DNA from 2 places in the Pantoea sp. GW821-FHT03E06 genome. Region 1 is predicted to be linked to the other one. Evidence: predicted binding sites of a transcription regulator. Region 1 holds the regulator's gene; the other holds the start of a gene.
What was found. The regulator Fur, encoded in region 1, represses iron uptake genes when iron is present. The targets are predictions, from matches to a motif close to ATAATAATGAGAACNACTATCAA.
Positions count from the first base shown of each region.

Region 2: a site for Fur is predicted at 2,145-2,167, ahead of fes (enterochelin esterase). Genes of this name have one in related genera too.

Region 1 covers NZ_JBWKUG010000001.1:1,217,382-1,221,814, reverse strand. Annotated here, with positions in the region: gene ybfF (esterase) at 1-549, shown strand, start outside; gene ybfE (LexA regulated protein) at 715-990, shown strand; gene fldA (flavodoxin FldA) at 1,127-1,657, shown strand; gene fur (ferric iron uptake transcriptional regulator) at 2,012-2,461, shown strand; gene AC07WB_RS05595 (hypothetical protein) at 2,522-2,917, opposite strand; gene glnS (glutamine--tRNA ligase) at 3,153-4,433, opposite strand, start outside.
Region 2 covers NZ_JBWKUG010000002.1:524,335-528,767, reverse strand. Annotated here, with positions in the region: gene AC07WB_RS21960 (amino acid adenylation domain-containing protein) at 1-344, opposite strand, end outside; gene AC07WB_RS21955 (MbtH family protein) at 515-736, opposite strand; gene fes (enterochelin esterase) at 729-2,087, opposite strand; gene AC07WB_RS21945 (TonB-dependent siderophore receptor) at 2,366-4,433, shown strand, end outside.

The DNA of each region.
Region 1 (4,433 bases):
GAAACGCTGGATGCGCACAACATTGATCGCGCTGGCGTTATCGGTCATTCGATGGGAGGAAAAGTTGCTATGGCGCTGAGCGCTATTGCGCCTGAACGCATTGAGAAAATGGTGATGATCGATATCGCGCCCGTTGATTATCAAACGCGCCGCCATGACGAAATTTTTGCCGCCATCCGAGCCGTTACTACCGCTGGCGTCACACGTCGTAGTGAAGCGGCAGAGGTGATGCGTCAGCACATTAATGAGGACGGCGTGATTCAGTTCATCCTCAAGTCGTTCGTCGAAGGTGAATGGCGCTTTAACGTGCCGGTGCTGTGGGATAATTACACCACCATTTCCGGTTGGGAAGAGGTGCCTGCCTGGCCGCATCCGGCGCTGTTTATTCGCGGCGGTGACTCGCCTTATCTGGATAATCAGCATCGCGATGCGCTGCTGCGTCAATTCCCTCAGGCACATGCGCACGTTATCAGCGGGGCCGGACATTGGGTGCATGCCGAGAAACCTGATGCGGTTTTGCGCGCGGTTCGGCGGTTTTTTAATCTGTAAAAGCAAAAGCTTGCCGCGCGTGCTTTAGGGTTGGCGTCAGGGAAGGCGCTGGAGTATGATGTCGCGCTAAAAATTTGCCACGGATATTTTTACCGTGGTCGGGCCGATAATGTTTTAATCGCGCAGCGCCTTTCCGCCGTTCGCGCCCACTCAGTTTTACAAACCATGGCAAAAGAACAGACAGACCGCACCACGCTTGATCTCTTCGCAGACGAGCGGCGTCCTGGTCGCCCTAAAACTAGCCCGTTGACGCGTGACGAACAGCTACGCATCAATAAACGTAATCAGCTCAAGCGCGATAAAGTGCGTGGGTTGCGTCGTGTTGAGCTGAAAATGTCCAGCGAGGCGGTTGACGCGCTCAGTACGCTGGCCGATCAGCAAAACATCAGTCGCAGCGAATTGATTGAACAAATGCTGCTGGCACAGCTCAAACTGTCTTAGCGTGCCCAGACCGCACGCTGGAACAAAAGTCACGGCTTTACAAGTTCCGCACTTTTTACCGGTCTGCTATTATTCGCATAACTGTGCAGTCAACTGACTTACTTTCACAATCAGGATTTAAGAGGTTACCTAACCCATGGCAATCGTAGGCATTTTCTTCGGCAGCGATACCGGCAACACTGAAAACATTGCAAAAATGATCCAGAAACAACTGGGTAAAGATGTCGCCGAAGTGCATGACATTGCTAAGAGCACCAAAGAAGATCTCGATGCATTCGACATCCTGCTGCTGGGCATCCCGACATGGTATTATGGCGAAGCGCAGTGTGACTGGGATGATTTCTTCCCCACGCTGGAAGAGATTGATTTCAATGGCAAGCTGGTAGCACTGTTTGGTTGTGGCGATCAGGAAGATTACGCCGAATACTTCTGCGACGCGATGGGTACCATTCGCGACATCATCGAGCCAAATGGTGCGGTTATCGTCGGCCACTGGCCTACCGAAGGCTACCATTTTGAAGCATCTAAAGGTTTGGCCGATGATAAACACTTCCTCGGTCTGGCGATTGACGAAGATCGTCAACCCGAACTGACCAATGAACGCGTTGAGAAATGGGTGAAACAGATCTTCGATGAGCTGCAGCTGAAAGAGATTATTGAAGCCTAATCCCCTTCTCTGCCCGATGTGGGCGCTATCTCACATCGGGTAACGGAATTTCCTATAAAAATAATAGCTACGGTTTTTTAACTTTTCCCCGCAAATCTGTAGAATACCCGCAATGGTCATCCGCTTATTCCTCTGGCTGTAGAATGAGGCTGAGTGAAATGGAATCCAAAACTTACCGGTCTTGAAGACGTTAGTGACATTATCCTTACCCTCTTTATTGATTAAGGACGTTGCCTTGGTTTTCATTTCACTGCTTGAGTTCTATAATGAGACGCAAATGAGAATGCGCGTTGACCTAAACATTCAAGGCCCCTGCGCCGCAAGTGACTAGCAAAGTAACAGGACAATATCCGCATGACTGACAACAACTCCGCATTGAAGAAGGCTGGCCTGAAAGTCACGCTCCCCAGACTGAAAATTCTGGAAGTGCTTCAGGGACCCGGACCCGAGTCCCATCACGTCAGTGCGGAAGATTTGTATAAACGCCTGATTGATATGGGCGAAGAGATTGGTCTGGCCACGGTATATCGCGTTCTTAACCAGTTTGACGACGCGGGCATCGTAACCCGTCATAACTTCGAAGGCGGTAAATCCGTGTTCGAACTGACCCAGCAGCACCATCACGATCACCTGATCTGCCTGGATTGTGGCAAGGTCATCGAATTCAGCGATGAATCAATCGAAACGCGCCAGCGTGAAATTGCCACTCGCCACGGTATCAAACTCAGCAACCACAGTCTGTACTTGTACGGTCACTGTGCTCTGGGAGACTGCCGCGAAGACGAGACGCTCCACGATAAGTAATTAAGTGTGCTATGCAGTATAAAAAAACCGGCGCTTTAGCCGGTTTTTTTATACCTGAATTCAGGCAATGAGGGTTTCTTGCAGGTAACGCCAGCGTGGAATGCTGGTGCTGCAATCAAGAACCGCCAGTGAAATACGGCTCTGATTGATGCCATTCATCATTTGTAATTCACGATACTGAATCGTCACTTCCTCACTTTGCTGCGAGATAATGGCGTGCTCGCTGGTCGCAATCCGCATACCTTCGCGTTGACCATTTAACTGGCGAAACAGCGCTTCCATCTCATTAAGATCCAACTGTTTACCTTGCGGTGTCACCATTTTAAATTGGGGATGAAAGTGCGACAAAAACAGGTCGATGCTGTCATCACTGCCTTCGACCTGATTGAAAATACGTTCGATAAGTTGATGTAAAACAACCACACTGTGCTTGGCTTCCAGAGCGAGACTTGTCATTTTTTTTCCTTTGGTAACCCGCGAAGCAACGTCTTAGAGCGCATAGCCTACCTGAAAAAAAGTTTTTCACACGGCCAAATGGATTAATTTTTCTAAAGTCAGAATAGTCGTAAACGACAAAAGAAACTTATTAACTGGCATGCAGAATAATTGATTACCCATTGCCAAATGCAGACAATAAAAAAGGGCGATTGCTCGCCCTTTCATGATCTTATCGTACTATCAGCAAAAAAGATTATTCGCCGATTTTTGCCCAGGTGTCACGCAAACCTACGGTGCGGTTAAACACCAATTGGGACGGCTGCGAATAGACGCTGTCAGCACAGAAATAGCCTTCGCGCTCAAACTGATATGGCGCCATTGGCTCAGCAGCACGCAAGCCTGGCTCAACGAAGCCCTGTTTAGTCTCCAGCGAGTTCGGGTTAATGGTGGTGAGGAAATCCTCTGCCGCTCCCGGATTTGGCACACTGAACAGACGATCGTACAGGCGGAATTCCGCCGGTAGCGCGTGAATCGCAGACACCCAGTGAATAACGCCTTTCACTTTACGGCCATCAGCAGGATCTTTGCTTAACGTGTCCACATCACATGTGCAGTAGATGCAGGTGATATTACCTTTATCATCCTTCGCCACGCGTTCAGCACGAATCACGTAAGCGTTACGCAGACGTACTTCTTTGCCCAGCACCAAACGTTTGTATTGCTTGTTGGCTTCTTCACGGAAGTCTGCGCGATCAATCCACACTTCGCGGCTGAACGGTACTTCACGCGTGCCCATCTCCGGTTTGTTCGGATGATTTGGCATGCTGATGATCTCTTCATGCCCAGCTGGCAGGTTCTCAATTACCACTTTCAGTGGATCCATAACTGCCATCGCACGCGGCGCGTTTTCATTGAGATCGTCACGAATGCACGACTCCAGTGATGCCATCTCGACGATATTATCCTGCTTAGTCACACCAATACGACGGCAGAATTCGCGGATTGATGCGGCGCTGTAGCCACGACGACGCAGACCAGAAACGGTCAACATGCGCGGATCGTCCCAACCTTCCACAACCTTCTCGCTCACCAACTGCGTCAGTTTACGCTTCGACATCACCGCGTATTCCAGATTCAGACGGGAGAACTCGTACTGACGCGGATGCACAGGAATGGTGATGTTATCCAGCACCCAATCGTACAGGCGTCGGTTATCCTGGAATTCAAGTGTGCAGAGTGAATGCGTAATGCCTTCAATGGCGTCCGAAATGCAGTGCGTGAAGTCGTACATTGGATAGATGCACCACTTGCTGCCTGTCTGATGGTGATCGGCAAACTTAATGCGATACAGCACAGGATCGCGCATCACAATGAAGCTAGAGGCCATATCAATTTTGGCACGCAGGCAGGCTTTACCCTCTTCAAAACCACCGTCGCGCATCTTCTGGAACAGCGCTAAGTTCTCTTCCACGCTGCGATCGCGATAAGGGCTGTTTTTGCCTGGTGCAGTCAGCGAACCGCGGTATTCACGGAT
Region 2 (4,433 bases), on a different contig from region 1:
TCGGCAGGCAGCTCAGCAGCGAGATCTGCCTGCATCAGCTTGTGCGCCTGGCGGGTTGCGTCGGCACGCTGGCTAAAATCGTGCCATTCCGGTGCGATGGGTGCTTGTGCATCGAACCACTGCGCCGGATTGCCCTCATCGTCGAGACCAAAGCGCGCCTGCACGGTATCAGCTTCGGCCATCGCCTGACGAATAGCGCTATCGAGTGCGACGCGGTTGATGTTGCCGTGCAACACGCTGTAGTGCGCCACGGTAAATTGATTGCGCGGCTGCGCAATGCTGTCAGCGATCCAGATGCCGGGCTGCGCCGCGACTAAAGGATAGGGTTGTTTGATCGTTGCCAAGAGACAGTTCCTGTCTGATTCCTGTCATCCTTCGGGCTGCAGTGGCGTTGGCTGCGTGCGCTCACCCCAGTCACTTACGTCCGTAAGCACCTGGGGATTTGCGCACTTGCCGCCTTGCTGCAGCCCGAGTGATTGGGGGAATAAATTAACTAAATGATTAAAAGAGCAAATTAAGCTGCGGTAGACGACGTCTGTTGCGTCGCTGGTCGCATGTCGTGCCAGTTGGCTTCGATAAATTCAATTGCCGCAGCGCGCGTTAGCGGCCCTGCCACGTTATGCCAACCGGCGGGAACGGGAGCGAATGCTGGCCACAAACTGTATTGCTGGCGCGTGTTAAGCAGCACCAGAAATTCCAGCGCATCGTTATCAAACGGGTTTTGTTGTTCAGACATGGTGATTACCTTCAGAGGGTGAGGTTGGGGATAGAAAATCGGCCAGCAGCCAGCGACAGCCGTCGATCAGACCGCCGCGCCAGCACAGCGCATCGTGCCCTCCGGCGTAGCGGCGAAAATGTAATTCGTGGCCAGCGGCTTCCAGCACCGGAGCGATCTGCTGGTTGACGTACACCATGTCCGCCTCGCGATCGCCCACTTCCTGGAAGATCTTCAGCGTGCCCGTTGGCAATGTGCCTTGTTGCAGACGCTGCAACAGCAGGCCCGGCGCGTGATGTTCACGATTGGCGTAGTCGCGGAGATATTGCAGGTTGGGCCACCAGAATGAGCCGGATTGCGTAAGAATGCGGCCAAAGCGCTGCGGCCAGTGCAACCCGGCATACAGGGCGGCGAGTCCACCGTAGCTTTGCCCGGCCACCAACGTGCGATCGGCATCGCTGCTGAATGCCGCGTGTTGCTGAGCCAGCGGCAGTAGCTCTTGCTGCACCGCCTGCCAGAAAGTTTCATTGCACGGTAATTCCGCTTCGCGATGCTGGCTGTCGATGACATCGATAAACAGCCAGCAGGCCGGCGGCAGTTCGCCAGCGGCGGTGACCTGATCCAGCGCGCTAAAGATCGGCTGGCCGTACACCCAGTTTTGTCCGTCGAGCAGAATTGCCAGCGGGCGCTGTTCGGGCCGGTCGGTTTTACCCGTGCTGTAGATCCAAACCTTGCGCGTAACCTGGAGCAGCGTGCTGCGCCACCGCAGCGTTTGCAGCGTATCGGGCCAGGTTTCGGCGAGTCCGGCATCCAGTGCTCGCCACGCCGATTGATCCGGCGCATCCGGCATATGCGCGTTGCTCAAAGCAAAGCGACGGCTGCTGAGAAATGGCGGGGTGGGATTGAGCTTGTCGGGAATCGCCAGCGGCATCAGCGAAATCCACCATTTACGTTGCAGCGCGCGACAGGTGTCATCATCGCCACAAAATAGCGGCGGCAGCTGTTGCGCAGTGACCGGAATCAGGCTGTAACTGCCGCGCCAATCGGATTCAATCGGCGTAGACCAATGCCAGACGTTGCTGTCCCCCACGCGCGCCAAACTTTCTGGCGCTTCGCTGTGGTGATCGGTGACGCCATTAATATCGATATAAACCCGTTGCGTAGAAGAAAGTGCGGAATGACCTTGGGGATCGCGCCAAAAAAAATGCATGGAGGTTTGTCCCTGCTCATCACGTTCCACCAGCGGTGTTCCGGTGGCATAAAGCCGCTGCCACCAGCCTTCGCCGCCCACATCAGCTTGCCGCAACCATTGCGCAACGGTTCCCGCAGGCAACCAGTTTTTTGCTGTTTTTTCTGCATGCGTTAGAAACATTCTGCAATCCATCTCCACATTTTGTTCATAGTCTTTACTTAATCAAAGCTAATGCAAATGCTATTGATAACGATTTACATTTGCAATATGATTTTTCGCGCCTAAGAAACCTTCGGATTTTCAGTGGATTATTTTGTGAGAGAGGTCACGCGGGGAAATTAGGGCCGTAAATAATCGATGACAGTAATATTTCAATCCGTTACAGCCTCTGCTATTAGGCGAGGACCTCTGAATGGATTATTTCATCTACAAGGCAGTTTGAAATAGAGATGGCGACTATGTCTATTAAAGTAAGAAAATCAGCAATACCTGCTGTGGCACACCCGTTCAGATTCAATCCTGTATATCTTTCACTGGCCTCAATTTTGTTAGTGGCACCGGTGTCCGCCGAAGAGACGATTACCGTTAACGCCGAAACGCACGAAAGCGTCACCGCACCGCTACAAGGCTATGTGGCGAAAGAGAGCGCGGCAGGCACAAAAATCGCCACGCCGCTGCGCAAAACCCCGCAATCCATTTCAGTGATTACGCGTGAGCAGATGGACGATCAGGCGGCGGCATCGGTGGCGGATGCGCTAAGCTACACCAGCGGCGTGTTAACCAACTATCGCGGTAACTCCAACCGTAATGATGAGATTATTGCGCGCGGTTTCCGCTATGCGCCGAAGTTCCTTGACGGCCTGAGCTACGGTTTGTCCGGTCAGGCTGGCGCCGCGGGGCAGATCGATCCCTGGCTGCTGGAGCGCGTTGAGATGATTCATGGTCCCGCCTCGGTGCTGTACGGCCAGGTGAATCCGGGTGGCATCGTGGCGATGACCAGCAAACGCCCGACGGCGCAAAGTATTCATAAAGTGCAGCTCAGCACTGGCAATCAACATTTGGGTGAAGCGGCGTTTGATTTCGGCGGTAAGCTAAATGATGACAACACGCTGTTTTATCGCCTGAACGGTATCGCCAGCACCAAACACGAGTTCGTTAAAGATAATAAACAGCAGCGTATGGCGATTGCGCCGGCCATCACCTGGCTGCCCAACGCCGATACCAGCTTTACGCTGTTGACGCTGTATCAGAACGAGCCGAAAGCGGGCTACCGTAACTTCCTGCCGGCCAACGGAACGTTGTTCAACACCAGTGCCGGACGGATCCCTTATGACTTTAACGTCAGTGATCCGAGCTTCAACGAAGCCAAACGCGAGCAGACGTCGATTGGTTATATTTTCGAGCACAATCTGAACGATAACGTCAGCTTCACGCAGAATCTGCGCTACAGCAACATGGATGAGTCGTACAAATATCTGGTGTATACCGTTGATGCGGATAACGATCACTCGATCAACCGTCGTCCGCAGCATGACAAGATCAAGTCAAAAGAGTTGGGCCTGGATAACCAGCTGAAAGCCACCTTTGATACCGGGAATGTTGCGCACACTGTGCTTGGCGGGCTGGATTACAAGTGGAGCGACGTAGATAACAAATTGTGGCTCGACAGGGGCGATCAATACATTCTCGATTGGGCTAACCCAACGCGTATCAGCATCAACGAGAGCGATTTGACGCTGACTACCAGCACCCGCAAGAAGCTCGATCAGGTTGGTGTTTATCTGCAGGATCAGCTGGAGTGGAATCAGTGGAACCTGTTGTTGTCTGGCCGTAATGACTGGAGCGAAGTGCGTACGCAGGATCGCACCGATAACAGCGAAACCCAGCAGAATGATAACAAGTTCACCGGGCGCGCCGGTTTGCTGTATGCGTTCGATAACGGGATTTCGCCGTACATCAGCTACAGCACCTCGTTTGAACCCAACCTGAACAGCGGCGCGCCGGGCACCGATCCGTTCAAACCGACCACCGGTGAACAGACAGAAGTGGGCGTGAAGTATCAGCCGTTGGGCTGGGACGCGGTGTTTACCGTGTCCGCGTTTGATATCACGCAGAAAAACATCACCGCTTATAACAACGTCACCGGCTATAACGAGCAGATTGGTAAAGTGCGTTCAAAAGGTATTGAAACCGAAGCGCATGCGCAGATCACGCCAGAGATCAAACTGCTGGCGGCTTATACCTACACCGATGCGGTGACCAAAGAGAGCAGCATCACCGAGCGTGTTGGTCACTCGCCGTCCAGCATTCCGCGTCATGCGGCCTCGGCGTGGGGCAGTTATACCTTCCTCGATGGCGTGCTGAATGGCTTTACCCTTGGCAGCGGCGTGCGCTACACCGGCACCGCGCCAGCGGATGAAACCGGCACCAATAAGGTTCCGCATTACACGTTGTACGACGTGATGGCGAAGTATGAATTAGGCGAAGCGGCGAATTCGCTGCGCGGTACCACGCTGCAACTTAATG